2 regions of the Nesterenkonia sp. NBAIMH1 genome follow, and region 1 is predicted to be linked to the other one. Evidence: predicted binding sites of a transcription regulator. Region 1 holds the regulator's gene; the other holds the start of a gene.
The links. The regulator HrcA, encoded in region 1, represses chaperone genes, less so after heat shock. The targets are predictions, from matches to a motif close to TTNGCACTCGNNNNNNNCGAGTGCNAA.

Region 1 (15,268 bases):
TGTGCCGATCAAGGACACCATCGAGGGCTTCAACGCCATCGCAGACGGTGACCTTGATCACATCCCCGAGCAGGCGTTCTACAACAGCGGCGGACTCGACGACGTCGAGCGCAACTACGCCAAGATGCAGAAGGAGTCCTGATCGGCCATGGCTGAGCTGGATGTCCAGATCGTTGCCAGTGACCATGCCGTATGGCATGGGAAAGCCACCGAGATCAGCGCTCGCACCGTTGAAGGCTCCATTGGCATACTGCCCGGCCACACGCCCGTCCTGGCGATCCTCGGCGAAGGCGAAGTTGTGATTCGGTCCATCGACCACGGCACGGTGAAGGCGCACGCCAGCGGAGGATTCTTCTCCGTCGACGATGACAGGATCACGATCGTCGCAGACGACGCCAGTCTCACCACCGAGGGCTGAGCAGGCCCAGCCCCATTCACTCGAAAGAAATCCCCGGCGCCCTGAGCTGCCGGGGATTTCTCGTCTCTGCGATAGGATCTTCGACCGTGCGCCTCGTCATCGCCACCTGTTCCGTCACCTATACCGGACGTCTCAACGCCCACCTCCCACTGGCCTGCCGGCTCATCATGATCAAGTCCGACGGTGCTGTGCTCGTCCACTCTGATGGAGGGTCCTACAAGCCGCTCAACTGGATGTCCCCACCAGCCTCGCTGCGTCGTACCGAGCCCACCGGCGAAGAAGCCGCGGCCGGGATCACAGACGTGTGGACCGTCAGCGCTGAGAAAAGCGACGATACCCTGAGCATTCTGATCGAAGAGATCCACCACGACTCCGCCCACGACCTCGGCGCCGACCCTGGTCTGGTGAAGGACGGAGTGGAGGCTGATCTCCAACGGCTGCTCGCAGACCAGATGACCAGGCTGGGAGATGGCTACCGCCTGATACGACGCGAACATTCGACGCCCATAGGCCCTGTCGACATCCTGGCCAAAGGGCCCGACGGAACCGTAGCGGTCGAGCTGAAGCGTCGCGGCGACATCGACGGCGTGGAGCAGCTGACCCGCTATCTCGACCTTCTCAATCGCGACCCGATGCTCGCACCGGTCAGCGGCGTGTTCGCCGCGCAGCAGATCAAGCCGCAGGCGCGTACCCTGGCAGAGGACCGCGGTATCCGGTGCGTCCTCTTGGATTACGCGGATATGAAGGGCGAAGAATCAGGAGAGCCGCGGCTGTTCTGAGACCCCCAGGCTGCAGAGAATAGAAGCATGGCACACCGGAAGAGGAACAAGTGGCAGCGAGAGGCGCGGCCGCTCGCACCTCATTTCCTCGCGTCCGACCGGCACACCTCCAGCACAGTCAGACGCCGGGACGGCGAGTACCACGTCCGGCACATTCCAGGCACAGCTGCGTCTAAGTCATATACCTGCCCTGGCTGCAGGCTGAGCATCGCCCCCGGTACGGCCCACATCGTGGCGTGGCGCGCAGACTTCGTCCTGGGGGACCGGTATGCCGCCGAGCAGCGAAGACACTGGCACCTCAACTGCTGGCGGATCTCCTGACTGCAGACCTCGAATTGTAACCATTTCGTTATATTCGGTATGATATGCCGCTGGACATTCCCTCCCATCCCAAGGAACCCCACGTGCGTTTTCTTTCTGCTGTCGCAGCCTTCATCGCCGGCCTCGTGCTGCTGGCGCTGGGCGTCAATGAGCTCACCGGCTTCACCGCCGAAGAGTCCCACACCGTCTATCCCGAAGGCGTCGAAGAAGCTCCCTTCACCGTTGTCACGGAGGACCTCATCGACGAGCAGGAGGGCCGCGAGGAGTTCACCATCGAGGCGGAGGGTGAATACACCCTGGCACTGGGACGCACGTACGATATCGACGCCTGGCTGGAGGGCGTGACGCACAACCGCCTCCTCGGCGTCGCTGAGTCGGACGATCCAGACGTCGACTCCTACGTCGAGGCCGAGCACATCGAAGGCGAGGAGGCGATCGAGAACCCCGCCGATTCGGACCTCTGGGTGGCCGTCCAGGAGGAGGAGGGGGAGATCCTCTACAGGTGGAGCACACCTGATGAGTCCGGTGACTGGGCCCTTCTGATCTTCCGTGACGGCGAAGAGGCCGCACCTGCAACGATCACAACGACCGAGACGGAGCTCTTCTCCCGTGACCAGGCCATCTGGCTCACTGTCGGCGGCGGGCTTCTGCTCCTGGTATCCGTCGGCCTGTTCTACTGGGCTATGGCAGCTCGCCGCCGCGGAAAGGACGAGGAAGACATGGACACCACAGACGCATCGCCTGAAGGCACGGAGGCGACCGCTGAGAGCGCCGATGAGAGCCGCGCCTCGGGCCGGGGCGGAGCAGCGACCACGCTTGCAGCGGTCGCCGCTCTGAGCCTGGGACTGACTGCACTGCCCGGACCGCAGTCAGCCTCTGCGGCAGAGCCGGAGGATGAGGATGCGGACACCGAAGTAGACGGCGATATGCCCTCAGAGGGCTACTCCGTGCTGCTGCAGTCACAGCTCGACCGAATTCTGGAGGATGTCGCCGGCTCGGTCGAGGAGGCCGATGAGGCCCAGGACGCAGACCTGATGGAGCCGAGAGTCGCGGAGCAGGCGCTCGAAACCCGCGAGCTGGAGTATCGCAATCACGAGATCGCCGACAGTGATCTGCCCCTGCCCATCGGCACGGAGATTGTCTCTGCCGCAGTGACCAGCGATCAGACGTTCCCTCGTCAGGCTGTCGTTATGACCGAGCATCCGGATCAGGAGGTTCCTCAGATCCTGGTCCTGGAGCAGGAGGACGTGCACGAGAACTACCGCCTGATTCATCTGACGACCATGGCGCCGGGCACTGAGTTCTCGGCCATCTCCCCCGAAGAGGGCGGGATCAGCTCCGTCTCGCTCCAGGGCGAAGGATTTCTCACGGGTCTCGCCGAGTACTTCTCGGACGCGGAGCACGAATACGGCGAGAACGTTGAAGAGAGCATCTACATCGACGACGTCCACGCCTATTACGAGGAGATCGACGAAGGCGCGGAAGCCGTGGACATCGACTTCTCGCTCGACGAAGTCTCCGAGGAGATGACAGGCCTCGAGCTGCCTGACGGATCCCAGCTGCTGGCCGGCAACTTCTCCCGCACCATGGAGTTCACCCCCCAGGAGTCCGGTGACACCATCTACCTGGACAACGACCTGATCGAAGCATTCGTCGGCACGGACTGGACTACGTGGACCACCCGTATGACAACAGTTCACTCGGTGCTTCTGCACGTGCCTGCCGGGTTCGACCCCGAGGAAGGCGCTGACGACGACGAGGGAATCACTCTCCTGGGAGTCCACGAGGTGGACGAGTCTGCCTACATCGACGTTCCCGACTGGGCGGACGAGTATGACGCAGCCCTGCCGCCGGAGGACCAGGCCGAGGACGTCGACGACGAGGAAGCCGCCGAGGAGGAGGACGAGCAGCAGGACGAAGAGGCCTCCGACGAGGACGAGTCTGAGGACGAGGACTCCGAAGACGACGAGGATGCCTCCGAGGACGAAGACGACGATAATGGTGACGACGACGCCGACGAAGAGGACTGATCGAATGACGGAGCAGCACACCGGCGGTGCCGGGTCCAGCGTGAACACCAGGGGGGCGGTGGACCTCTCTGCCCTTTCGGGAGCCTCACCATCAGGACAGCAGCAGCCGTCCTCTGCCCCGGGCAGCAACGACTCCTGGGTGATAGAGGCCGAGCCGCAGCGCCTGCAGGAGATCGTCCAGCTCTCCTCGCGGGTGCCCCTGCTGGTGCTGATCCACTCTGACGACCCGACGTCTCAGAAGTTCCGAGACACGCTCTCCCAAGCGGTGGATGCTAAGGGCGGTCGTGCCGTCCTGGCGACGATCGACGCGGCTGCGAACCCGCAGCTCGCTCAGCAGGCGGGTCAGCTCCCCGTGGTGACCGCCTTCATCTCGGGGCAGCCCGTGGGGGAGTTTGACTCGAGCGCACCCGTCGAACAGCTGCCCCAGGTGGTGGACCAGATCCTGCAGATGGCCACCCAGAACGGGGTGAGCGGCACCGTGCCGGCTCAGTCTCGCCGCGGTGGGGACCAGCAGGGCGAGGAGGAGGCACCGCTTCCACCCCTGCACCAGAAGGCGGTCGATGCGCTCGAGGGAGGTGACCTCGACGGTGCTGTCGCTGCGTATGAGCAGGCGCTGAAGGAGAACCCGGCCGACGAGGATGCCAAGCTCGGCGCGGCGCAGGCAAAGCTCATGCAGCGCACGCAGAGCGCGGACCTCAGCGAGGTGCGGCAGCGTGCTGCCGATGAGCCTGACAGTGTGGAGGCTCAGACAGCCGCCGCGGATGTGGACGTCCTGGGCGGCCACGTCGAAGATGCCTTCGCCAGGCTCGTCCGCTTCATCCAGGCTCATCCTGGTGAGGAGCGTGAGGCCGCGCGCAAGCACCTCGTCGAGCTCTACAGCATCGTGGGGGACAGCGACCCTCGGGTGGCGACTTCACGCCGCAGCCTCGCACGGGCGCTGTTCTAAGCCGCTGTGGCTGTGCGCAGCGCCGGGAGAGCCGGTGGACCGAAGGGCGGGGCGGTCAGCTTCCGCACCGCCGAGCCCGCCCCCGTTGTTCTTCTGCGCGGCGCCGAAGACTACCTCGCCTCGCGTGCTCTCGATCGCATCAAGGCCGCGCTGCGTGAGAAGCACTCCGAGCTCGAGTACACGCGCATGGACGTGTCGGAGGCGGTCGTCGGCGAGCTGTCCACCCTCGCATCTCCGTCTCTGTTCGGGGAGCCCCGGCTGATCCTCGCCGAAGACGTCGCGAAGACGAGCGATGCGTTCCTGTCGGATGCCCTCACATTCCTCGAACAGCCAGTCGATGAGGACGTCACGCTCGTGCTTCGCCATACCGGCGGAAATCGTGGCAAGAAGCTCCTCGATGCACTCAGCAGGAGAGCGGTCGTCGTCGACTGCGCCGCCGTGAAGTCAGACACCGACAAGCTCGAGTTTCTCCGCCAGGAGTTCAAAGGGGCGGGGCGCACCATCCATCCCGACGCCGCCCGGGCCCTCGTCGCGGCCGCCGGAGGAACCTTGTCGGACCTCGGCGCCGCCGCGCAGCAGCTGATGCGCGATGTGCCCGGGGATGTGACCGCGGAGCATGTGGACAAATACTTCGGCGGTCGCGTCGAAGCCAGCGCATTCAAAGTGGCTGACGCGGCGTTCGAAGGGCGCGGTGAGGCCGCCATGCGGCTGTACCGGCACGCTCTTGCCACGGGAGTGGCGCCCGTGGCGGTGACCGCTGCACTTGCGCGCAAGGGGCGCCAAGTGGGGGCCCTCGTCGACCATCGCGGACGCCCAGACCAGCTCGCATCCGCCCTGGGAGCTGCGCCGTGGCAGCTGCAGCAGAGCGCCGAGACCGCACGCCGATGGACGCCCCGCGCGGCGGCCCGTGCAGTTGAGGCCATTGCCCGTGCCGACGCCGAGGCGAAGGGCGCCGGGCGCACCCCCGAGTACTCGGTGGAGCGGGCCCTTGCCGCGATCGCAGCCGACGCTGGGCGCTGACGATGCGCGCTCGCGAAAATGGCTCTCCTCTCTGATAAAGTAGAAAATTAGTGTCTTGAGGTCTGTAGAAGGATCTCAGCGCGCCCGACGACGGCATCAGCGCCTGCGGCTCAGGGCCCCTCTACCCGACGGGCCGCAGGTCTTATCGCCATGGTGCCCCACACCACTGAAGTCTTCAGCCGTCATGGATCGGGAACGCGCAGCCCGTCAACGACGCACACAGAACAGGAATAACCGCGATGGCAAACATCAAGTCTCAGAAGAAGCGCATCCTCACCAACGAGAAGGCCCGGCAGCGCAACCAGGGCGTCAAGTCCGAGCTGAAGACAGCTGTGAAGAAGGTCCGCAACGCTGTTGCCTCCGGTGACAAGGACGCGGCCGTTGCAGCTCACCGCTACGCGGCCATGAAGCTGGACAAGGCCGCCTCCAAAGGTGTGATCCACAAGAACCAGGCGGCGAACCGCAAGTCTGGTCTGGCAGCCAAGGTGAACGCTCTCTGATCACCCGCTCTGCCGTTCGAAGGCTCCGCTCCTCACTGGGGCGGAGCCTTCGGCGTATTATGGAGCACTGATTCTCCCCGCCGCCGAGCAAAGGATGTCCCACCTCGTGTCACCCAAGGCCAGCTCCCCACTGGTGCCTGCCAAGACGGACCCTGCGTCGATTCGCAACTTCTGCATCATTGCCCACATCGACCACGGCAAGTCCACCCTGGCAGACCGGATGCTTCAGCTGACCGGAGTGGTCGAGCCTCGCGACATGAAGGCCCAGTACCTGGACCGGATGGACATCGAGCGAGACCGCGGCATCACCATCAAATCCCAGGCTGTCCGCATGCCCTGGGGTTACAACGACGGCACGTACGCGTTCCATATGATCGACACCCCCGGCCACGTCGACTTCTCATACGAGGTGTCGAGATCACTCGCCGCCTGCGAAGGCGCGGTTCTGCTGGTCGACGCCGCACAGGGCATCGAGGCGCAGACCCTCGCCAACCTGTACCTGGCTATGGAGCATGAGCTGGCCATCATTCCGGTCCTCAACAAGATCGACCTCCCCGCAGCCCAGCCCGACAAGTACGCAGCGGAGATCGCAGGGCTTATCGGCTGCGAGCCCGAAGATGTGCTCCGCGTCTCGGGGAAGACCGGCGAAGGCGTCGAAGACCTGCTGGACAAGATCGTCGAGGAGGTTCCTGCTCCGGTGGGGGACGAGGATGCTCCGGCCCGAGCGATGATCTTCGACTCTGTCTATGACACGTATCGGGGCGTCGTGACGTTCGTGCGCGTGGTGGACGGCTCTCTGGGCCACCGGGAGAAGATCCAGATGATGTCCACCGGGGTGACGCACGAGCTCTTGGAGATCGGCGTCTCCTCGCCCGAGCCGGAGCCCACCAAGGGTCTCGGAGTCGGTGAGGTCGGATACCTGATCACAGGTGTGAAGGATGTGCGCCAGTCCAAAGTCGGTGACACTGTGACGGCTGCCAACAAGCCGGCGGAGAGCATCATCGGCGGCTACCAGGAGCCCCGTCCGATGGTCTTCTCCGGGCTGTTCCCCATCGACGGCTCAGACTTCCCCGTACTGCGTGAGGCCCTGGAGAAGCTGCAGCTGAACGACGCTGCGCTGAACTTCGAGCCCGAGACCTCCACCGCCCTCGGATTCGGCTTCCGTGTGGGCTTCCTCGGCCTTCTCCACCTGGAGATCACCCGGGAGCGGCTCGAGCAGGAGTACGGCCTGGACCTGATCTCCACCGCGCCGAACGTGATCTACCAAGTGACCGCGGAGGATGGGGAGCACCACCAGGTGACCAACCCATCAGAGTTCCCCGAAGGAAAGATCTCGGAGATTCGCGAGCCGATCGTTGACGCCACCGTCATCGTCCCGGCCGAGTTCATCGGCCCGGTGATGGAGCTGTGCCAGTCCCGCCGCGGCCAGATGAAGGGCATGGACTACCTCTCCGAAGAGCGGGTGGAGATCCGCTACGTCATGCCGCTGGCCGAGATCGTCTTCGACTTCTTCGACCAGCTCAAATCGCGCACCAAGGGGTACGCGTCCTTGAACTGGCAGGGGACCGGCGAACAGGTCGCGGACCTCGTCAAAGTGGACATCCTCCTTCAGGGCGACAAGGTGGACGCATTCTCCGCCATCACGCACCGTGATCAGGCCTACAGCTACGGGGTCAGAATGGCCTCTAAGCTCAGGGAGCTCATTCCGCGTCAGCAGTTCGAGGTCCCCATTCAGGCAGCGATCGGAAGCCGCATCATCGCCCGCGAGAATATCCGCGCCATCCGCAAGGATGTCCTCTCGAAGTGCTATGGCGGGGACATCAGCCGCAAGCGCAAGCTGCTCGAGAAGCAGAAGGAGGGCAAGAAGCGGATGAAGATGGTCGGCACCGTAGAAGTGCCGCAGGAAGCCTTCATCGCCGCGCTGAGCTCCGACGAGGACGCCGGCAAGGAGAAGGCGGGCAAGAAGTAGGTGGCACCCTCCGCCCTGCCTGTGGGCGACCCTGTCCCAGCTGACGGATCATTTCCCCTGACCATCCGCCAGGCTCTGCAGGCCAGAGCCGACATCCCCCTGGGCCTCTACGTGCATATCCCGTTCTGCTCCGTGCGGTGCGGGTACTGCGACTTCAACACGTATACGGCTGAGGACCTGGGGCCGGGAGCGTCACGCCAGTCATACCCGGACACGCTGATTGAGGAGCTGAGATTCTCCCGCGGCGTCTTGGACTCCGCCGCCGCACCCGCCCGGGAGCTCTCCACCGTGTTCTTCGGCGGCGGCACTCCAACGCTGCTGCCTGCAGAGGAGCTCGGCCGCATCCTGGGAACGGCAAGAGACCTCTACGGGTTCCGGGCCGACGCCGAGATCACCGCGGAGGCGAACCCGGATACGGTGACCCTCGACTCGGCGAGAACATTGGCTGAGGCGGGATTCACCCGCATCAGCCTGGGCATGCAGTCGGCTGTTCCGCACGTCCTGCGCACGTTGGACCGCACGCATGACCCTCGCAACGTTCCTGCGGCTGTCGATGCCGCCCGCTCAGCGGGACTGGAAGTCAGTGTTGATCTGATCTACGGAACTCCCGGCGAGTCGCTCGAGGATTGGCGAGCGAGCCTCGAGGCAGCCATCAGCATGTCACCTGACCATGTGTCGGCCTATTCGCTGATCGTGGAAGAGGGGACCGCCATGGCCGCCGCTGTGAAGAGGGGTCAGCTTCCGGATATCGACGGCGATGATCACGCTGACAAGTACATGCTGGCCGATGAGCTGCTGAGGGCAGCGGGATACGACTGGTACGAGGTCTCAAACTGGGCGCGTTCGCCGGAGACCAGGTCCGAGCACAACCTGAACTACTGGCTGGACTCTGACTGGTGGGGGGCTGGACCGGGTGCGCATTCCCACATGGCAGGGCTGCGCTGGTGGAACGTCAAGCACCCCGCCGCCTACGCCCAGCGGCTTCATGGAGGCACCACGCCTGGTCACGGCCGCGAAAAGCTCGACGAGGAATCCCTGGCACTGGAGCACCTCATGCTGCGCCTGCGCATAGCCGAGGGGCTCGACATTGCTCAGTACAGCCGCCTGCCTGGCGCTGAGGAGATCAGCTCCGCCCGTCTTGATCAGTTGGCCGCGCAGGGGCTCCTCGAGCGGGAGGCTCTCACTCCCACACCGGAGCACCCGGCGGGCCGAGCCGTCCTCACACTGAACGGTCGGCTGCTGGCGGACGCCGTCACTCACCAGCTTTCGAGCTGAGCCCTCGCGGCGCCCTCGGAGGAGCAATTTATGGGCCTGGCGCCCGCGGCCGCTACTGAATGAACCTGAAGTTCAAGCGATAGCGGTAGGGCCGTCCCTTGTTGCACTCCGCGCCGGCGACCAATCCTGTGATGGCCATGATGGCCCAGAGGAACACGGCGACCAGGCTGAAGATCCAGCCCACGGCGGGGAGGTACCCGAGTGCGAAGAGCACGACGAGGACCACGGTGAGCGGGAGCGTGAAGTTCAGCGCCTCCCGGGACTCCTGCGCCGTGAAGGGGCCGCGGTCCCTGAAGATGAAATAGATGGCCGCAGAGGGCAGGCATCCTGCGATGCCGCCGAAATGCGACAGAGTCGCCCACCGGCGATCCTCCTCAGGCGTAAGAGGAGGAGCCGAGGAATCGGAGCCGCGCATGAGCTGGGAGGCGGTGGGGCGGGAAGGGTGCGACTGCGGCATGTCCCTCATTTTACGTCTCTTCGGCTGAACGTGCGCTGATCCCATGGCCGCGCCCGAAACGGCGTGTCATGGATCGTCAGCCGTCTTCGACAGTGACGAAGTCGATGAGCTCCTCGACCCGTCCCAGCAGTGAGGGCTCCAGGTCTGCGTAGCTCCGCACCCGTCCTAGAATCTGCTTCCAGCCGGCTGCGATGTGGCGCTGGTCAGCGTGGGGGAGTCCCAGGGCCTTGAGGGTGCCCACTTTGATGTCCGTTCCGCGGGGGATGTGGGGCCACGCCTGGAGGCCGACCCGTTCGGGCTTCACTGCCTGCCATACGTCCACGTAGGGGTGTCCGAGGATGAGGACGTTTCCGCGAGCCCCGGGCCGCCCCATCGTCTCCTCGGCAATCCGAGTCTCCTTCGAGCCCGCCACAAGGTGGTCCAGCAGCACGCCGAGTCTGCGGTGAGGAGCAGGCTGGAAGTCTGCGACTGCACCGGCGAGGTCATCAGCGCCGTGCAGAGGCTCGACCACGATGCCCTCGCCGCGGAGATCATCGCCCCACACCTTCTCCACCAGCTCAGCATCGTGCGTGCCCTCGACCCATATGCGGGAGGCCCGGGCGGTGCGGGCCCTCGGCGGGGCGCCCTCAGCGGCGAAGGAGCCGGAGGCGGTGCGCCGTCGGACGGGCTCCGCAGACCCGCGCTGCGGAGCACGAAGCTCCACAGGCCTGCCGTCCACCAGGAAGCCTGCCCCCAGGGGGAAGGTGCGTACGGCTCCTCGGCGATCTTCGAGCCGGACGCTGGGCACCCCGTGGACCTGCTCCAGCCCGACCACGGCGCCCACCCAGCCGGTCTCCCGATCCTCCACGACGGCCCCGGGCTCGGCATCATGCGTCGGCAGGCTGGGGCGTCGTTGCGCAGTCAGATCCTGCGGGCCCCACGAATCAATAGGCATGATGCAGAACTCTACTGAGGCGGCGTGAGGGGCTGCGGGCGGCACGCCATAGGGGCGCCGCAGTCACCCGTATAATTAGCAGTCGAGATCGTAGAGTGCTAAGGAGGTGCGCGGTGTCTGATACCCGTCGGCTGCAGGTGCTGCGAGCCATCGTGGAGGACTACGTCCACACCCGGGAGCCTGTGGGATCGAAGGCACTCGTGGAGCGCCACAATCTGGACGTGTCGCCGGCGACGATCCGGAACGACATGGCTCAGCTGGAGGAGGACGGGCTCATTGCAGCGCCGCACACGTCGGCCGGACGCATTCCGACCGACTCCGGCTACAGGCTGTTCGTGGACCGGATCTCAGAGGTCCGCCCGCTGTCCCGAGCTGAGCGGCGGGCCATGGACCTGCTCGCAGAGACCACTGATGATCACGAGGCCATGCTGGAGCAGACGGTGCGGCTCCTCGCTACGCTGACGAATCAGGTCGCCGTCGCTCAGTATCCGCAGAGGAGCTCAGCGAAGATCCGCCACGTGGATGTGATTCCTGTCACGGAGATGCGGACTGTGGTGATCGTGATCCTCTCGACCGGCAAGGTGGAGCAGCGCATGGTCACGCTGGCCGAGCCCGTGCATGAGGATTCGCTGCACACCATCGGCCTCAGGCTCAGCGAGAAGCTCTCGGGACGCCCAGCCTCTGCCGTGCCCCTGCCCGCGGAGAGTCTCATGGCCTCTGTGGAGCCTGCTCTGCAGCCGGTGATGGCGATCATCGCCAACGCCCTGGAGGGCGTTCTGGAGTCAGGGCGGGTGGATCGCATCATCATGGCCGGCACTGCTAACCTCGCCAAGTCAGGCGGCGACCTCGGCCCCTCCATCGCTCCGATCCTCGAAGCTCTGGAGGAGCAGGTCGTCCTGCTGCGTCTGCTGCACGAGATGCAGCAGGATCGGCGGGGCGTCTCCATCCGCATCGGTCAGGAGACTTCGCACCAGTCGCTGGCGGAGACCTCCGTGGTCGCCGCCGAATATGTGTCCTCCCGAGCTGGGGGCGACGGAGCCAAGCTGGGCATCGTCGGCCCCACCCGGATGGACTACACCTCAACGATGTCGGCCGTGCGGGCCACTGCGCGGTACCTCTCGCGCATTCTGTCCGAATAGAGAACCACAAAAGGGTGAGATTCACAGCTGATGAGCTCTGACTACTACGAGGCGCTCGGCGTCTCCCGGGACGCCTCGACCGAGGAGATCAAAAAGGCATATCGGAAGCGGGCTCGCAAGCTCCACCCCGATGTCAACGGTGCGGAGGACGCCGAGGATCAGTTCAAGCTCCTCGGCACCGCCTACGAGGTCCTCTCCGACCCCCAGAAGCGCCAGAACTACGATGCCACGGGCGACCCGGAGGGCAGGCCGTCCGGGTTCGGCGGCGGCGGAGGAGGCTTCGGAGGCTTCAGCGACATCTTCGAGACGTTCTTCGGCGGAGGCGCGGCAGGTCCGGCAAGCCGCACCCGCAGGGGGCAGGACGCGCTGGTGCGCGTCCGCATCGACCTTCGCGACGCCGTCTTCGGCACCACCAAAGAGGTCGAGGTCGAGACGGCCGTGGGCTGCTCGGTGTGCGACGCCTCGGGCATGCAGCCGGGCACCAAGCCCAGCACCTGTCCGGACTGCCACGGGCAGGGTCAGATTCAGCGCCCTATGCGCTCCATCCTCGGCACCGTGGTCCAGACGCAGACGTGCCCGCGCTGCACCGGCTTCGGGAACATCATCGAGGACCCGTGCAAGGAGTGCGACGGGCAGGGCCGCGTGCGCGAGCGGCGGACCCTCAAGGTCAAGATCCCCGGCGGCGTAGATCGCGGCAATCGCATCCACCTGTCCGGTGAGGGAGAGGCAGGCGTCGCCGGAGGGCCTCCGGGCGACCTCTTCATCGAGGTGGACGTCCGTCCCCACGATGTGTTCACCCGTCGCGGAAACGACCTGCACGCCACTGTCACGGTCCCGATGGCTTCGGCAGCCCTGGGCACGACGACCACGATCGAGACCTTCGACGGTGTCGAGGATCTCGACGTGAAGCCGGGAACCCAGTCGGGCGAGGTCATCACCCTGCGGGGCAAGGGCGTTGCTCACCTGCGCGGCACAGGGCGCGGGGACCTCAAGGTTCACCTGAAGGTGGAGACGCCCACCAAGCTCAACGACAAGCAGCGCGAGCTCTTGAAGATGCTGGCCGAGGAGCGCGGCGACAAGCCCGGCGAATCCTCTACGGAGCACAAGGGAATGTTCAAGAAGTTCCGCGAGGCCTGGGAGTCGCTGTGAGCGTGACGCAGGCGGGGCTGTGACTGCTCCGCTGTTCCATATGGCGCCTGGCTCTCTCGATGAGGTCCAGGTCGGCTCCCCGGTGCTGCTGGACGGGGCGGAGGGCCACCACGCAGCGACGGTGATGCGACTGCAGGCGGGCGAGGACGTCCTGCTGTCGGACACGCAGAACACATTGGTCACCGGTGTCGTTCTGGAATCGGGGCAGGGGCGGCTCATGGTCGAGGTGGTGGCGACCCGCACCGAACCTCAGCAGGTGCCCGAACTCGTCCTGGTTCAGGCCCTCGCGAAGGACAAGCGCGACCTCCAAGCCGTGGAGTCCGCCACCGAACTGGGGGTCGATCGTGTGATCCCCTGGCAGGCCGACCGATCAGTGGCACGCTGGAAGGCCGGGCGCGAGCAGAAGAAGCATGCGGAGTGGACAGGCACCGCCGGCTCGGCGGCCAAGCAGACTCGGCGGATACGCGTCCCAGTCGTGGAGCCGATGTGCACGTCGCGGCAGTACGTCCAGCGCATCGCCGCCGATCCGAACGCTGCGGTTCTGGTGCTCGACGAGGCCGACGAGGTCAGTCTCCACGACGGTCTCAGGCGGTGCGGCGCACTGCAGGACGGCAGCCCCCGTCCGGATGAGCTTCACCTCGTCGTCGGCCCGGAGGGCGGGATCAGTCCCGAGGAGCTGGGTCGGCTGCGAGACGCTGGAGCCCATCCCTGCAGGCTGGGTCCGCACGTGCTCCGCTCCTCGACCGCAGGCCCTGCTGCGCTGGCCGCGGTCCAGCTCCTACTCGGGCGCTGGGACCTCCCGCTATCCTGATCTGTGACGATGTCGACTATGACAAGTGAGGCTGCTCATTACCGCGACCCCGAATGCTGAAGAGCGCGAGGCCCCTCAGGCCGAGCGACAGGTCACCTTCGCAGACGCCGAGACGATGTTCCGCACCCTGGGCGTGCAGGATCTGGCTGTACGCATTCTTGCCGGCATATACCCCGATGCGAGCATCGGACTGCGTGAGCGGCAGATCACGGTCAGAGGCCGCACCAGCGAGGTGGCCCAGATCGTCGAGGTCCTCACGCAGCTGAGGACGCTCGCCGCGTCCGGCACCACTGCCACCGAGGAGCTGGCCGAGCAGATCATCACGATGGTTCGATCGCAGAACTCCACGACCTCGGCGCGTATGGTTTCGACGAATATCCTCTCCCACAGGGGACGAACGATCCGTCCCAAGACCGCCAATCAGCAGCGGTACGTGGAGACGATCGACGAATCGACGGTGGTCTTCGGCATCGGGCCAGCCGGCACCGGAAAGACGTACCTGGCTATGGCGAAGGCGGTTCAGGCCCTCCAAGCCAAAGAGGTCAACCGAATCATCCTCACTCGGCCCGCCGTGGAGGCGGGGGAGAAGCTGGGCTTCCTGCCCGGGTCGCTCAACGAGAAGATCGACCCCTATCTGCGTCCGCTGTACGACGCGCTGCACGACATGCTCGAACCGGAGTCGATCCCGCAGCTGATGGCCTCAGGCACCATCGAGGTCGCGCCTCTGGCGTATATGAGGGGCCGTACCCTCAACGACTCCTTCATCATCCTGGACGAGGCGCAGAACACCACCGCTGAGCAGATGAAGATGTTCCTCACCCGTCTCGGCTTCAACTCCAAGATCGTCGTCACCGGTGACATCACTCAGGTCGACCTGCCCCACGGGACCGACTCCGGGCTTCGGACCGTGCTGGACATCCTCGGCGGCGTCGACGACATCACCATTACCCGCCTGACGTCCGAAGACGTGGTTCGCCATGAGCTGGTGGGCCGCATCGTCGACGCGTACGAGCGGCACCAGGCTGACCAGCAGCCCGCACGGCGTGGGCGAGAGGAGCGCTGATGAGCGTCTCCATCAGCGACGAATCGGGGCAGGAGACGGTCTCTGCCGAAGGTTTGGCCGAGCTCACGGACCTCGTCGCATTCCTCTACGCGCAGATGCACTTGGGCAGGGAGGTGGAGCTGGCGGTCACCCTCTGCGATGAGTCGCGCATGGAGCAGCTGCACCAGGAATGGATGAGCCTGCCGGGCGCCACCGACGTGATGAGCTTCCCCATGGACGAGCTCTCACCCGGTCTGCCCGGCCACGTCGTGGAGACCGGCACCCTCGGAGACATTGTGCTCTGCCCGACGGTGGCTGCGGCGCAGGCCGAAGCCCACGGCCACAGCATCCTCGACGAACTGTGCCTGCTGACCGTCCACGGGGTGCTGCATCTTCTGGGATACGAGCACGACACCCCCGAGGCGCGCTCCGAGATGTTCCACCTCCAGAGGGTTCTCCTCGAGGAGTTCCTGGGCCG
Region 2 (15,268 bases), 1.3 Mb from region 1:
ACACCGCCAAGCCGCGCCACGCCGAAGAGTTCAAGGGTCAGATCAGCCTCATGGCCGAAGCCGTGGCCAAGACCCGCGACGACGTGGTGAGCAAGGACCTGCAGACGCTGCGCCGCAACCGCCTGCTGCTGGAAGAGGCGCTCGCCGATCCCGACGAACGCCTCTTCCGCGACCTCTAGGCCCGCCCCTCAGGGTGAGGTGCTCAAGCCCGGCTCAGCTGAGGTGCTCATAGGCGGGCAGGGTGAGGTAGTCGACGTAGTCCTTGGAGAGGACGAGGCTGCGAACGATGTCTGCGGCGGGCTCGAAGTAGGACGCGAACGTGCCCGGGTCGTTGATCTCCTCGCGCAGACGAGTGACCTCCTCCTCGAGGAGCGTGTCGACGAGCTCTCGGGTCACCTGGTGTCCGGTGTCTGAGGTGATGGTGCCGTTGTGGATCTGCTGCCACACCTGGGAGCGTGAGATCTCGGCGGTCGCAGCGTCCTCCATGAGGTTGTGGATCGCGACGGCACCGTTGCCTGAGAGCCACACGGCGGTGTAGTAGGTGGCGACGTAGAGGTTGGTGCGCACGCCCTTCTCCGTCACGTCGCCTTCTGCCGAGCCGGTGCTGAGCAGATCCTCGGGGGTGACGCTGACCTCGGGGCGCTTCCTGTCGACCTGGTTGGGCTTCTCGCCCAGAACATTCGTGAACTCTTCGCTGCACAGCTCCACGAGGTCCGGGTGGGCGACCCACGAGCCGTCGAAGCCGTCGGCGGCCTCCCGGGACTTGTCATCCCGGACCTTCTCGATGGCCCGCTCGGTGACCTCGGGCTCGCGGCGGTTGGGGATGAACGCGGCCATGCCTCCCATGGCGAAGGCCTCACGCTGGTGGCAGGTCTTCACGAGCAGCTCGGTGTAGGCGCGCATGAACGGCTGGGTCATCCCCACCTGGGCGCGGTCCGGCAGCACGAACTTCTCCCCAGAGGACCGGAAGTACTTGATCATGCTGAACAGGTAGTCCCAGCGGCCGGCATTGAGGCCGGCGGCGTGGTCCCGCAGCTCGTAGAGGATCTCGTCCATGCAGAACGCAGCAGGGATCGTTTCGATGAGCACGGTGGCCCGCACGATGCCGTGGGGCAGTCCGAGCCGCTCCTCGGCAAAGGTGAAGATGTCGTTCCAGAGCCGCGCCTCGAGGTAGTGCTCGAGCTTGGCCAGGTAGTAGAAGGGGCCGGTGCCCTGTTCATGGAGGTGCTTGGCGTTGTGGAAGAAGTGCAGCCCGAAGTCGACGAGTCCGGCGACGGCCGGGCCGCCGTTGATCTCGATGTGCTTCTCCGGCAGGTGCCAGCCCCGGGGCCGGACGACGACGGTGGGGAGGGTGATGTCGTCGCGCAGTCGGTACTCCTTGCCCTCCGGGGAGGTGAACTGCAGGGTCCCGCGGGCTGACTCGTAGAGATTCTTCTGCGCGTCCACGAGGTTGTTCCAGGTGGGGGAGAGGGCGTCCTCCAAGCAGGCGAGCCACACCTTGGCGCCGGAGTTCAGCGCATTGATCGCCATCTTGGCCGGAGCGGGCGGGCCGGTGATCTCGACGCGGCGGTCTCGGAGGGATGCAGGCGTCTCAGCCACGGTCCAGTCCGATTCGCGGATCTCCTTGGTCGCGGGGTCGAAGTCGAGGGCTCCGGTCTGGGCGGCTTCGGCCTGAGCGTCGGAGCGTCGGCCGAGCAGCTCGTCGCGGGTGGGCGCAAAGCGCTCGTGCAGCTCCTCGATGAACTGCAGGGCCTCATCGGTCATGATGAGGCCGGTGCCTTCGACCTCATAGGGCGGATTGACGGTGATGCTCATGGTGCTCCTTCGGTTCTCAGGGGGAAGAGCCTGGGCTCCCCCTATTCTTATGCCATATGATTCACGATATGGAAGATGCAGTCCGCAATGCGGACTCGGGGGGAGTTCGTGATCCTCAGCGGGTGCAGGTCATCGAACGCGCCTTCGGGCTGCTGGAAGCACTCAGGCAGCGTCAGGGGGCGGCCACAGCCCGAGAGCTGAAAGAGGCATCCGGGCTGGCGGGGCCCACGGTGCACCGGCTGCTGCACACGCTGGTGGGTCTCGGCATGGTGCACCAGCTGCCGGACAGACGCTATGCCCTCGGAGCGAACCTTGTGCCCCTGGGGGAGGGAGCGACCCGTCAGCTGGGCGGACTGGCAGTGCCACAGATGCAGTCGCTGGTGGGCGAGCTCGGCGAGAGCGTGAATATGGCCGCGATGGAGTCGGAGATGGTCGTCTACATCGCCCAGGCCCCGTCCCCGCATTCGATGCGTATGTTCACTGAGGTGGGCCGCCGTGCCTACATGCATTCCACGGGGGTGGGGAAGGCGATGCTCGCGACGATGGAGCGTGACCGGGTCCGTGAGGTGCTGGCCCTGACCGGCATGCCGTCGATGACGCCGAAGACCCTCACCAAGCCGGACGCTCTCATCGAGCAGCTGCCGGTGATCGCTCAGCAGGGGTATGCGTTGGATGATGAGGAGCAGGAGCTCGGGGTCCGCTGTCTGGCTGTGGCGATCCCTCACGGCCCGACGCGTATGGGCCTCTCCGTCTCAGGTCCCACGGCCCGTATGAACGACATGTTCATCCGCCATGCTGCCCCGCTGATGTCGCGCACAGCGGCAGAGATAGGGCGAAAGCTCAGCCGGAGGGCCTGACCCCGAGGGTCAGCGCAGGTCGGCGAAGGCGTTGAGGACCTCCGCCAGGGAGGCGGGCTCCGGGACGCGGAACCGGGCACCGGTGTCGCCCTCACCGATTTTGAGGCTGACATCGTCGCCTGAGAGGACAGCGAAGCCGGATTCATCCGTCACATCATCGCCGGCGAAGAAGACGACGTCAGGCTCAAGGTCCCGGCGGAGCTCCTCGATGGCCTCGCCCTTCGTCGACTTCCGGACGACCGCCTCAAGGATCTGCTTGCCCTCCTTCTGATGCGCTCCGTCGATCAGGGCGAGTGCGGCGTGGGCCTCGCTGAGCACCGCGTTTTGGATGGAGGGGTCGGTCACATGCCGGACGTGCACGGCCGCTCCGGCAGGCTTGTGCTCCACCCACACGTCATCGTGCTCGTCGGCGATGCCTTGGAGGACCGAGATGATCTCCTCGCGTGAGGCCTCCTCAGCCCGTGTCAGCTGGAGGCCGGGGGAGTCGGGCCCCATGTGCTTCTCGGCGCCGTGCGATCCGATCAGGACTGTGCCCGCAGGCGGGGATGCCTGCCGCTGCAGGTCGCTGATGGGACGGCCGGAGACGTAGGCAAGCGTGATGTCTGAGTCGTTGAGTGCAGCGATGCGGTCGATTGCTTCCCCGTTCGCAGGAACGGGGGCTGCTGAGTAGGCGTCGGCGACGAGCTCGGCCACGCAGCCGTCGAAGTCCAGGCACATGAGCACCTTCTTCTTGGACGCCAGCGTCTCGAGGGCCTGGTGCAGGTCTTTCGGCAGGGTGAAGCTCACGGGTCCCTCCTGGAAGGATCGAGGCGGCAGTGGGTTATGCGGAGGTGTGCTGCTGCGACAGGCTCTCAAGAAATTCCTTGGCCCATCGGGAGACATTGTTGGAGACCACTTGGCGACGCAGGCTGCGCATGCGCTTGCGCGCCTGATCTGAGTCCATCGTGGCGGCCGTGACCATCGAGGCCTTGAGCTCCTCGATGTCGTGAGGGTTGATCAGCAGGGCCTGGCGCAGCTGATCGGCAGCTCCGGTGAACTCGGAGAGCACAAGCACCCCGTCACCCGACTTGCGGGCGGCGACGTATTCCTTGGCCACCAGGTTCATGCCGTCGCGCAGGGCGGTGACCAGCATGACGTCGGCCGCGAGGTACAGCGCCACCATCTCCCTGAGGGGGTAGGAGTGGTGGAGGTATCGGACTGCGGTGTGTCCCATCGTGTCGTACTCGCCGTTGATGCGGCCCACGGTGAGGTCGATCTCGTCGCGGAGCTGCTGGTATGACGCCACGCCCTCTCGGGACGGCGACGCGATCTGCACCAGCGTCACGTCACCGACCTGCAGCTCGCCCTCGCGCAGGAGCTCTTCGTAGGCCTTGAGGCGGTGACGGATTCCCTTGGTGTAGTCCAGGCGGTCCACACCGAGGAATATCGTCTTCGGGTGGCCGAGCTCGGCCCGGATCTGAGCCGCTCGGGAGATGATCGACGGATCCTGGGCCAGCTCCTGGATCGTCTCTGTGTCGATGCTGATCGGGAACGCCCGAGCCTCAGCAGTGCGGTAGGTGCCCTCCTCCGGAGCGGACAGCTGGCGCGGCGCAGTGCCTCGCTCGGGGTCGGCGTCGAAGCCCTTCAGGGGCGAGCCGGCCTGCGAGTCGTACTCATTGGGCACGTAGACGCGGTCTGACTTGATGTAGTGGCCCAGGCGGCTGCGCACGGCCCGCTGGAAGTTCCTGGCGTCCGACTCGCGCTGGAAGCCGATGAGGTCGGCTCCCAGGAGGCCGCGCAGCACGGAGTGCCTCCACGGCAGCTGGGCGAAGATGCCAGGAGGTGGGAACGGGATGTGGTTGAAGAATCCGATGGTCACGTCCGGCCGGAGGTCGCGGAGCATCTGGGGCACCAGCTGCAGCTGGTAGTCCTGGACCCATACGGTGGCACCTTGGCCCGCCACGTTGGCCGCAGCCTCAGCGAAGCGCTGATTCACCTCTCGATAGGCATTGAACCAGCGGCGGTGGAAGCTGGGCCGGACGATCACATCGTGGTACAGGGGCCAGAGGGTGTCGTTCGAGAAGCCCTCGTAGAAGTCGTGCACCTCACGCTCGGTCAGCGGGACGGGGTGCAGATGCAGTCCCTCATGGTCGAAGGGCTCGAGCTCTTCGTCGGCTGCGCCGTGCCAGCCCACCCAGGCGCCTTCAGAGGCGGCCATGATGGGAGCAAGAGCTGTCACCAGTCCGCCGGGGGAGCGTTCCCAGCCGGTGGCGCCCTCATTCGTCGTGACGCGGTTGACGGCGAGACGATTGGCGACGACCACAAACTCATACCCCTGGTGCTCCATGCGGCCACCCTCTAGGAATATGCTGGACGTCAGCTGAAAACCCCTGGTCGAGCCGGTGGGGCGGTCACGAGAGGTACGCTGTCAGATGCTGTTCTGAGTATCCATCCGCACACTGGGAGACGCCTTCCTATGGCACGTAGCACCGAAAGCGCCGACGCACGCGAGCGCGCCCGCAAGATGCAGGCTGAGCAGGCCAAGAAGGAGAAGCGATCCACGCTGCTTCTGCCCGTGATCGTGGTGGTCCTGGCCGTCGCAATGGTGGCCGGCCTCGTCCTGTGGGTGGTCAACCGCGACGACGATGACGCCGCGTACACCGAAGGGCCTGCGCCCTCGGTGGCCAACGAGTACGGCGGGATCACGCTGACCTCGTCCACAGAGGTTGCCGACGGCACCGACATCGGGACCGTGGACGCAGAGGATGTGCCGGAGCGGGATGACAACGGCACCGCTCCCCGTCAGGAGGGGCAGGCCCCGCACCTGGTCATCTACACGGACCCGGGGTGCCCGGCCTGCCAGCAGATGGAGGAGACCTACGGCTCCACGATGGCCGAGCTGCTCGATCAGGGGCTGATCACTGCGGAGTTCCGGTCGGTCCAGGTGGTGGGCTCGCCCACCAACTACTCGGCGCGTGCGTCGAACGCCTTCGCGTGTATGGCTGAGGAGTCGCCCGAGAACTACAAGGACTACCTGACCGACATCACGGCCACCTACGCCCAGGATGAGCTCAGCAACGAGGGTCTGGCCCAGGCGGCTCAGGAGCGGTACGACGCGGACATCTCCAGCTGCGTCGAGGAGGGCACCTATCGGCCCTTCGGCTCCTGGACCACCAACCAGGCCAGCGACACCCTGGCCCAGATGGGTGTGCAGTTCGCCACGCCTACCGTCTTCATCGACGATCAGGAGTACGGCCTCGACTTCATGGAGGCTCTGGGCGAGGAGATCGATGCGTACGCCGCTGAGGCCGGAGACGATGTCGAGGCGGACGTCGACCCCGACGCCGAGACGGATGCGGAGCAGGATGAGGCCGAGGAGGGCGCGGTCGAAGTCCCCGAAGATGACGAGTGATCCCTTTCGGGGCTAGACTCGATCCCTGGTGCGGACGCCGCTGAGCGTCCGTACCGTGCCTCCTTAGCTCAGTTGGTAGAGCAGCTGATTTGTAATCAGCAGGTCGTCGGTTCGAACCCGGCAGGGGGCTCAGAAAAACTGAACGCCACGTTCAGGAATGCCCGGGCACTGGTTTGCGTTGCGGTCTCTTGTGCAATCTACCGATACCCCCGTCGCCGCCTCTGACGCCGAGAGGATGCCGAGGGCGGACAAACTGACCATCGGCGCCCTTCTGGTGGCCACGTTCGTCATGATCCTCAACGAGACGATTATGAACGTGGCGCTCTCTCCGCTGATGGAGGAGTTCCAGATCCCCGAGCCGACCGTGCAGTGGCTCACCACCGCGTTCATGCTGACTTTGGCGGTGGTGATTCCCACCACCGGCTACCTCATCCAGCGGTTCAGTCTGCGCGGGGTCTTCACCGCCGCAATGCTCCTCTTCGCTGCGGGCACCGCCCTGGCCGCCGCAGCCCCCGGCTTTCCGGTGCTCCTGGCCGGGCGCGTCATTCAGGCCGCCGGTACCGCCATCATGCTCCCGCTGCTGATGACGACCGTTCTGACGCTGGTGCCGATGCATCGCAGAGGCGTGGTGATGGGCAACATCGCCATCGTGATCTCGGTAGCCCCAGCGATCGGCCCCACGGTCTCCGGCATCATCCTGGAGATCGCCGACTGGCGATGGATGTTCCTGACCATCCTGCCGATCGCTGTGGCTGCGCTGCTGCTGGGCCGCCCCCGGCTGAACGCGGACCCCGGCACGCGGGACAAGCGCCTCTCCGTTCCGTCCCTGCTGCTGTCAGCGCCCGGCTTCGGAGGGATCGTCTACGGAATCAGCCAGATCGGCGGCGGCCACGGAACCGAGGAGCTGGATCCGGAGGATGCAGGCGCCTCGGTCGATCCGGTCGCGGTGGGAGTGCTGCTCGTCGGAGTGGTGTTCCTGGCGGCGTTCGTGCTTCTCCAGCTGCGGCTCCAGAAGACAGAGTCTGCGCTGCTGAACCTCAAGCCCTTCACGTATACCCAGTACACACGTGCTCTGCTGATGATGCTGCTGATGATGGTTGCGCTCTTCGGGGCGCTGATCCTCCTGCCGCTCTTCCTTCAGCAGGTGTACGGCCTCACGCCCCTGCGCACAGGGCTGATGATGCTGCCCGGCGGGCTGCTGATGGCGCTCTTGGCACCCATCATCGGCCGTGTCTACGACCGGATCGGGCCGCGGCCCCTGGTGGTGCCCGGCGCCAGCGTCCTCGTGCTGTCGATGACGGCATTGGGCTTCATCAGCGAGACCACGCCCTGGTGGATGATTCTGATGGGGCACCTGATCCTTTCCACGGGTCTGGCTCTGCTCTTCACCCCCGCGTTCACGACCGCGATGAATCCTCTCCCCGCTGCGCTCTACTCCCACGGCTCGGCGGTGCTCAACACCCTTCAGCAGCTCTCGGCGGCGATCGGCACGGCGGCGCTGGTTGCGGTCATGGGGGTGGGGGCTTCGATGGCGGCGGCAGACGGGCTCAGCGCCGATGCGGCAGCGGTCGAAGGTTTCCGAACGGCCTTCCGTTTCGCGGCCGCGCTGAGCGTGCTGACGCTCATCCTGGCTTTCACGCTGCGGGCCACGCCGGCGGCGGAGCCCTCGGACGAGCGACAGGGGGCCTCGCACTGAGCTGCGAGCACTGAGAAGCTCCGAACATGGGCGAGGCCCGGCAGACGCACCATCTGCCGGGCCTCTTTCTTGTCGCACCCAAGTGAGGACTACCTTATACACGCCTTCCCCTATTAGTAAATACCTGTCTTGGTAAATCTCGGGAATAGGCCACCGGGTCGAGTGTTGACGCCCCTGAGAGGCATGTCACCACGACACAGGAGGATTCACATGGCTGAACGCGGAACCGTCGTCATCATCGGAGGCCACGGGAAGATTGCCCTGCTCGCCGCCCCCAAGCTGGCAGAGGCCGGATTCTCCGTCCGCTCCCTGATCCGCAAGGCGGAGCAGGCCGAGGATGTGCGCAGCGCGCAGGCAGAACCCGTCGTCCTGGACGTCGAAGAGGCCGGCACCGCTGCCCTGGCCGAAGCGTTCGCAGGTGCTGAGGCAGTCGTATTCTCCGCCGGAGCAGGCGGCGGCAACCCCGAGCGGACGCGTGCGGTGGACCAGGACGCGGCCATCCGAAGCATGGATGCCGCAGAGCAGGCCGGGGTGTCTCGGTATGTGATGGTCTCCTACGCCCGCAGTGAGACGGACATCCACACCCTGGACACTGACAGCAGCTTCTATCCGTATGCGGCGGCCAAGCACCACGCCGACAATCACCTGCGCAGCACGAAGCTGAACTATGCGATCCTCGGTCCCGGCAAGCTGACTGAAGAGCCGGCCAGCGGGACTGTTCGCGTCGTCGAAGCCGACGATGCTGAGGTCGCCTCGACCAGCCGCGAGAATGTTGCTGAAGTGATTCGTCACGTCCTCCAGAGCGATGCCGCAGAGCGCACCCGGGTGAACTTCTTCGACGGAAGCACCCCGATCGCCGAAGCGATCCGCTGAACTGGAAGGCAGTTCGAAAATCCTGATAAGGTTGGGCGTTGCCGTTCGCGGCATCAGTCCGCTCGCCTAGCTCAGTTGGTTAGAGCGCACGCTTCACACGCGTGAGGTCACTGGTTCGAATCCAGTGGCGAGCACCGAACGACCGTCGGGTTTCTGGCTGCGTCTGCAGTCGCAGTGATGATTCCGGAGGAGGGTGCTGTGGAGCAGGAGCACCGCCGGAGCTCGAACGCCGGAGAGAAGCCCCGTGATCCCCTCAGCTCAGAGACGGGTCTGACCGGCTACGAGTCAGAGCCGATCGATCCTGTGATCTCAGAGCCTGAGGTGGACACGAGCCTGATACCGCTCGTGAAGCCCAGCGCCGATGTGCCTGCGGAGGACGAAGGCTTCGTCTCCAGTCTCACCGGTTCCATCGCCTCCTCCTGGAAGTCCGCGGCTGAGGAGGCGACCCTCGAGTGGGAGGAGTACGACGCCGAAGCCGCCGCGCGTGCTCTCGAAGAGGCCGAGACGCAGCAGCAGACGCGGCACTCGTACTCCAACGACTTCTCCCTCGCCGAATCGGCCGAGCCGCAGACGGGACCGAATCCCACCACCCCCGGGACGCCCGCTCTCGGCATCGCTGAGACTGCGAGCTCCGAGCCGCCGCCTGCTTCGCCCCTGCGGCGACGGTCGGTGCTGCATCCCTCATGGCTGAAGGAGCGAATCGGGCACCAGGCATCCAAAGGACAGCTTCTCGACCGGACGGTCTTCGACCTGCGTGTCAGCCCTCAGCACGTCTTCAACAGGCTGATGAAGCCTGAGCGTCTGGCGACGCGCCAGATGTCGATTGTGGACCGGCTCACAGGAACCCCTTACGAGCATGTCCAGCGGTCTCCTCAGAGCCAGCACGCGGAGCTTCCTGTTCAGGCGGATGAGCTGGAGACGATCAGCTTTGTGCTGGACCTGGGTGAGACGCTCTTCCGCTACGGCGCTGGGGCGCTCGAGGTGGAGACATCGATCATCGCCGCCACGGCCGCGTTCGGCATGAAGAACACCGAGGTGGACATCACCAACCAGTCCATCAGCCTGAACTGGGCGCCCGAGGGCAAGATCCCCTACTCCAGGGTGCGTGTGGTGCGGTCGTGGTCCTCGAACTTCAACGCGCTCTCCGCCGTTCACCGGCTGGTCACGGACATCACGTCCGGCCGGCTGACTCGCAGTGAGGCGGAGCAGAGGCTCACGGAGATCACGCGAGAGCCGAAGCCGTATCCGCGCTGGCTCGTCACACTCTGCGGCGGAATCTTCGCCTCATTCTTCGTCAGCTACCTGGGCGCTCCTATCTTCGACGCGATCGCCGGCTTCACGGCGACGCTGCTTGTCCTGTGGGCCACCCGGCAATTTGCCGCGTGGCGTGTCCCAGAGTTCTTCACACTCGCGGCGGGGGGCTTCATCGCCTCCGCGTTCGCGATGACGGTGTTCGGCCTGGATGCGGAGGTCACCCCCTCCATGGTGGTTGCCGGCGGGCTGATGATTCTGCTGCCGAGCGTGCGCATCGTGGGCGCCCTGCAGGATACGATCAACGGCTTTCCGCTGACGTCGGCGGGCAGGATCGTGTCCTCCCTGATGGCCTTCTCGGGAATGACCGCCGGCATCATGGCTGCCGTCGTCATCTCCGACCTGCTCGGGGTCAGCCAGCAGGAGCTGGCGCAGGGCTTGGAGCGCATCTACCACCCGCTGATCCTCATTGCGCTGGTATTCGTGGCCTGCTCCGCCGCTGCAGTGGTCGAGCAGAGCCGACCGGTGCTCATCCTTCCCACGGGGGCAGTGGGGGCTCTGGGTTTCTGCGGGCTCTACGCGGGCGAGCTCATCGGCCTCAGCGAGCGCTTCACTCCTGTGATCGGAGGGGCGATCGTCGGGGCCCTCGGGCGTGTGGTGGCGCTGCGGCTGGGCGCCCCCCAGCTGGTGGTGGCGGTCCCGGCGATGATGTTCATGCTGCCTGGACTGATGGTCTTCCGCGGCATGTATCAGCTGGCCATCGAAAACACCACGGCCTCCATGATCGGCGGACTGTTCGAGCTGTTCAACGCGCTCATCATCATTATGGCGATCGCCGCCGGCATCGTGCTGGGCGACGTCATCATGCGCCCCTTCACCACGGCGCTGAAGTCGAACGAACGCTCGCGCTCCCGCCGACGCTGATCGGCGGTCTCACCGCAGTCGCCAGTCAACCGGCGCCGCACCCATAGCTTCCAGGGCCTGATTCGCTCTGCTGAAAGGCCGAGAGCCGAAGAACCCTCGGTAGGCGGACAGCGGAGAGGGGTGCGGGGAGACGATCACCTGGGTGTTCGCTCCCTCATGGAGCAGCGGCTGGAGCCGACGGGCTTCTGCGCCCCACAGGATGGCCACCAGAGGTGTGCCGCGCCCGGCCAGCGCCCGGATCGCGGTCTCCGTGATCTCCTCCCAGCCGATGCCCCGGTGAGAGGCGGGCCTTCCCGCGGCCACGGTCAGGACACGGTTGAGCATCAGCACCCCCTGGTCAGCCCACCCAGTGAGATCGCCGTGGGGGCTCGGGGGCACGCTGCAGTCGGACTCCAGCTCCTTGAAGATGTTGTTCAGCGACTTCGGCAGGGGGCGCACGCTCTCCTCCACGGCGAAGGACAGCCCGATCGGGTGGCCCGGCGTGGGGTAGGGGTCCTGACCCAGGATGAGCACTCTGACGCGCTCGAAGGGCTGCCTGAACGCACGCAGCACATGGTGGGGCTCGGGAAGGATCTGCTCACCTCCGCGGCGGCGCGCGACGAGCTCCTCGCGGACTTTCGCGAACTGAGGCTCGAGCCCCTCGAGCGCTCGCTCCCAGCCCGCGTCCAGCGGGGCAGATGCTTCATCACTCACTCCCATAGGGACCACCCTAATGAAGCACCCGCCGGGAACAGGCCGCGAAATGCGGGACTGCCTGCTCCTGCGCCCGTAGAATCGCGTCCATGAGCCAGTTCCCCCACGACGAGTTCGACGACGTCGCCCCCTATTCCTCAGGCGAGGCCGGAAAGCACCGCGCCTACGGAGCGTATCCCGCCGGCGGCGGAGCGGCGGCGGCATCGGGAGCCTCCGGTCCGATGAAGTGGATCGGCCTGGCGGCTGCTGTGGTGCTGGTCGCGGTGGTGGCCGTGTACCTGATTCTGCCGCTCTTCGGCTCCGACGAGGACCCGGAGGCCGGCCAGGCGGGCGACCAGGATGAGGTCGAGGAGCAGGAGCCGGGCGACGATGCTGAAGAGGGCGCAGCGGACGACGAGGCTGAAGGGGAGGCCGCGGAGGACGAGGCTGCTCCCGAGGAGGAAGAGGACGCTGAGGATGCCGCTCAGGACGAGGAGGAGGGCGTCGATCTCGACACCCCCGTGCGCGTCGCCAACGCGGGTGCGCCCGATTGGTCGGCCAGCGATGTGAACTACCGGCTGGCCGAGCAGGGCTTCAATGTGACGGGACGCCTGGACTGGGAGCCTTCATGGGGCGAAGTCGGCACGCCGGTGGTCTTCTACCCCGAGGAGGGTCAGGCGGAGTTTGCTCAGGAGGTCGCTGAGGCGATGGGCTTCGAGAACACATCCCTGAACCCTGCGTGGGAGACTGCCGTCATCGTCGTGGGCCTGAGTACTCCCTGCAGAACTCCACGGACGAGCTTCAGCAGTTCGTGGACGCGGAGTAGCACGCGCCCTCCGGCGGGCACCGCGCGCTCTCACCGGCGCGGACGGTACCTGTTGTACAGGGCCGCGAGGGCCGGCTCAGCGGCGTAGTCCCACTCGCCGAGGGTCTGCATCAGCTCTGCCCCCTGCTTCGTCTTGAACTGCGTGATGCCGGTGGTCGCAGCGGCCGGGTCCAAGGACGGGCTCACGCCTCCGAGATTGAACCAGCGCGAGCCGTTGGCCAGCAGGTGCTCGATCTGCTGCATCTTCAGGCAGAGGGGAGCTTCGAGCTTCCTCCGGCTCCGAGGAGCCTGCATACAGGGCGTGGCCGCTCTCGCCCTGGCCCACGTAGAGGCTCGTCGCAAGCTTCTCCCCCTCGAACTCTGCGAGGAAGATCTTCGTCTCAGCAATGCCTGAGCTGGCCAGCGCATCCATGAGGGTCCGCACGCCCTCCTTGCTGCGAGGAGTGAATCCGTGACGCTGCGCGGTCTGGTGGTGCAGGGCGTAGAAGTCCTCCAGAGCCTCCGGCCCGTGGAGATTGACCTCGACGCCGCTTCGAGCGGACTTTCGCATGGACTTGCGTGCACTCGAGCTCATTCCCGACAGCACCCCGTCCAGGTCCCGGGATCGGCCGTCCTCGTCAGCCAGCGGAATGCGCGCCTGGAACTGAGGCCAGCCCGCCTCCAGGCTCATGCTGATCGGCAGGTCCTTCCATCCCAGGTCGAGCAGGTCGGCCTGAAGCGCCAGGGCCTGGTCATCGACATAGTCGGGCTCGATGTCCGGGATGGTGGAGGCGCTCCCGTCGGCCAGAGCCTGGCGAATGGTGGCCGCAGTCCACCGGCGGGCAACGGTGGGCATACCCATACGGATCAGAAAGGCTCCGCTGTCCTTCAGATGCTGCACGAGGGGCGGGAGCGCCTCCGCGTAGGAGCATCGAAAGGTGTCCAGGACAGGCCCCTCAGGGATGTACGCAAAATGCTTGCGTCCCAGCACAGGCACCCGCTCGGGGAGCGGCACCCGTTTGCCGAGCACCAGGACCGCGCCCACGAGCTCCTCGCCTCGCCAGATTCCGAGGGCTTGGGAGCGCCACGAGCTGACCTGCGACCAGTGCGGATTCTGCAGGAAGCTCGCCTCCGGCCTGCCGGCCAGAAAGTCAAGGTGCTCCTGGGCAGAGAGGGGGCGTACTGTCACAGCTGTCATCGCGCCAACAATACCGGCAGGACGGTGTCCTTCCAGGTGCCCCCTCCCTTGCACTCGCCGGGGGTGAGTGCTAAAAATTGTGTTAGCACTCTCAGAGTGAGACTGCTAAAAGCTGAACCTGACAGGTGAAGGCCATTCCATGCTCCCGGTGACGCGGGAGCGGGCCGTCCGTCGCGGGCATCTGACAGGGTTCCCCCAATATCGTCAGATCAAAAAGGTCCAGGAAGGACAGTGCACATATGGCCAAGACCATTGCATTCGACGAAGAGGCCCGACGCGGTCTCGAGCGAGGCTTGAACGCGCTCGCCGACGCCGTCAAGGTCACCTTGGGCCCCCGCGGCCGCAACGTGGTGCTCGAGAAGTCCTGGGGCGCCCCCACCATCACCAACGACGGCGTCTCCATTGCCAAGGAGATCGAGCTCGAGGACCCCTACGAGAAGATCGGGGCCGAGCTGGTCAAGGAGGTCGCCAAGAAGACCGACGACGTCGCCGGCGACGGCACCACCACTGCCACTGTGCTCGCACAGGCTCTGGTGAAGGAAGGCCTGCGCAACGTCGCAGCCGGAGCTGACCCGGTCGGACTCAAGCGCGGCATCGACAAGGCCGTGGAGGCAGTCACAGCAGAGCTGTTCAAGGCCGCCAAGGAGATCGAGACCACCGAGCAGATCGCTGCGACGGCCTCCATCTCCGCTGCTGACAAGCAGATCGGTGACCTCATCGCCCAGTCGATCGAGAAGGTCGGCAAGGAAGGCGTCATCACGGTCGAGGAGTCCAACACCTTCGGCCTGGAGCTCGAGCTCACAGAGGGCATGCGCTTCGACAAGGGCTACCTCTCCGGCTACTTCGTCACCGACGCAGAGCGTCAGGAAGCAGTCCTCGAGGACCCCTACATCCTCATTGCGAACTCCAAGATCTCGTCCGTGAAGGACGTCATCGGAGTCCTCGAGCAGGTCATGCAGTCCGGCAAGCCGCTGCTGGTCATCGCAGAGGACGTTGAGGGTGAGGCCCTGGCCGCACTGGTGGTCAACAAGCTCAAGGGCACGTTCAAGTCCGTGGCTGTCAAGGCTCCCGGCTTCGGCGACCGCCGCAAGGCCATGCTGGCTGACATCGCGGTCCTCACCGGCGGCCAGGTCATCGCCGAAGAGGTCGGCCTGAAGCTGGAGAACACCACCCTCGACCTGCTCGGCACCGCCCGGAAGGTGGTCGTGACCAAGGACGAGACCACCATCGTCGAGGGTGCAGGCGATGCGGACGAGATCGCTGGCCGCGTCAACCAGATCAAGGCCGAAATCTCCAACTCGGATTCCGACTACGACCGCGAGAAGCTCCAGGAGCGCCTGGCCAAGCTCGCCGGCGGTGTGGCCGTGATCAAGGCCGGCGCCGCCACCGAGGTGGAGCTCAAGGAGCGCAAGCACCGCATCGAGGATGCTGTCCGCAACGCGAAGGCAGCCGTGGACGAGGGAATCGTCGCCGGCGGCGGCGTGGCTCTCATCCAGGCCGGCGCACGAGCCTTCGCGAGCCTGAAGCTCGAGGGCGACGAGGCTACGGGCGCGAACATCGTGAAGTTCGCAGTCGAAGCCCCGCTGAAGCAGATCGCCGTCAACGCAGGCCTCGAGGCCGGCGTTGTGGCGGAGAAGGTCAAGGGCCTGGCCGACGGAGTGGGCCTCAACGCCGCTACAGGCGAGTACGAGGACCTCCTGGAGGCCGGGGTGAACGACCCGGTGAAGGTGACGCGCTCTGCACTGCAGAACGCTGCCTCCATCGCTTCGCTGTTCCTCACCACTGA

Region 2: the regulator HrcA is predicted to act here: its motif matches at 13,565-13,591, upstream of groL (chaperonin GroEL).

Annotation. Positions count from the first base shown of each region.
Region 1 covers NZ_CP042335.1:104,092-119,359, reverse strand. The annotation lists gene atpD (F0F1 ATP synthase subunit beta) at 1-142, shown strand, start outside; gene FS388_RS00545 (F0F1 ATP synthase subunit epsilon) at 149-418, shown strand; gene nucS (endonuclease NucS) at 505-1,197, shown strand; gene FS388_RS12945 (hypothetical protein) at 1,602-3,548, shown strand; gene FS388_RS00530 (tetratricopeptide repeat protein) at 3,553-4,494, shown strand; gene holA (DNA polymerase III subunit delta) at 4,501-5,514, shown strand; gene rpsT (30S ribosomal protein S20) at 5,754-6,014, shown strand; gene lepA (translation elongation factor 4) at 6,121-7,983, shown strand; gene hemW (radical SAM family heme chaperone HemW) at 7,984-9,258, shown strand; gene FS388_RS00505 (DUF4870 domain-containing protein) at 9,311-9,715, opposite strand; gene FS388_RS00500 (DUF3097 family protein) at 9,792-10,649, opposite strand; gene hrcA (heat-inducible transcriptional repressor HrcA) at 10,763-11,788, shown strand; gene dnaJ (molecular chaperone DnaJ) at 11,819-12,937, shown strand; gene FS388_RS00485 (16S rRNA (uracil(1498)-N(3))-methyltransferase) at 12,957-13,748, shown strand; gene FS388_RS00480 (PhoH family protein) at 13,780-14,811, shown strand; gene ybeY (rRNA maturation RNase YbeY) at 14,811-15,268, shown strand, end outside.
Region 2 covers NZ_CP042335.1:1,517,655-1,532,922, forward strand. The annotation lists gene FS388_RS07165 (hypothetical protein) at 1-179, shown strand, start outside; gene aceB (malate synthase A) at 214-1,815, opposite strand; gene FS388_RS07175 (IclR family transcriptional regulator) at 1,884-2,672, shown strand; gene otsB (trehalose-phosphatase) at 2,682-3,458, opposite strand; gene FS388_RS07185 (trehalose-6-phosphate synthase) at 3,493-4,998, opposite strand; gene FS388_RS07190 (thioredoxin domain-containing protein) at 5,128-6,063, shown strand; tRNA gene FS388_RS07195 (tRNA-Thr) at 6,121-6,193, shown strand; gene FS388_RS07200 (MDR family MFS transporter) at 6,254-7,759, shown strand; gene FS388_RS07205 (NAD(P)H-binding protein) at 7,970-8,632, shown strand; tRNA gene FS388_RS07210 (tRNA-Val) at 8,693-8,766, shown strand; gene FS388_RS07215 (threonine/serine exporter ThrE family protein) at 8,831-10,807, shown strand; gene FS388_RS07220 (uracil-DNA glycosylase) at 10,817-11,506, opposite strand; gene FS388_RS07225 (LytR C-terminal domain-containing protein) at 11,590-12,393, shown strand; gene FS388_RS13455 (peptidoglycan bridge formation glycyltransferase FemA/FemB family protein) at 12,336-12,599, opposite strand; partial or broken gene FS388_RS07230 (lipid II:glycine glycyltransferase FemX) at 12,571-13,482, opposite strand; gene groL (chaperonin GroEL) at 13,722-15,268, shown strand, end outside.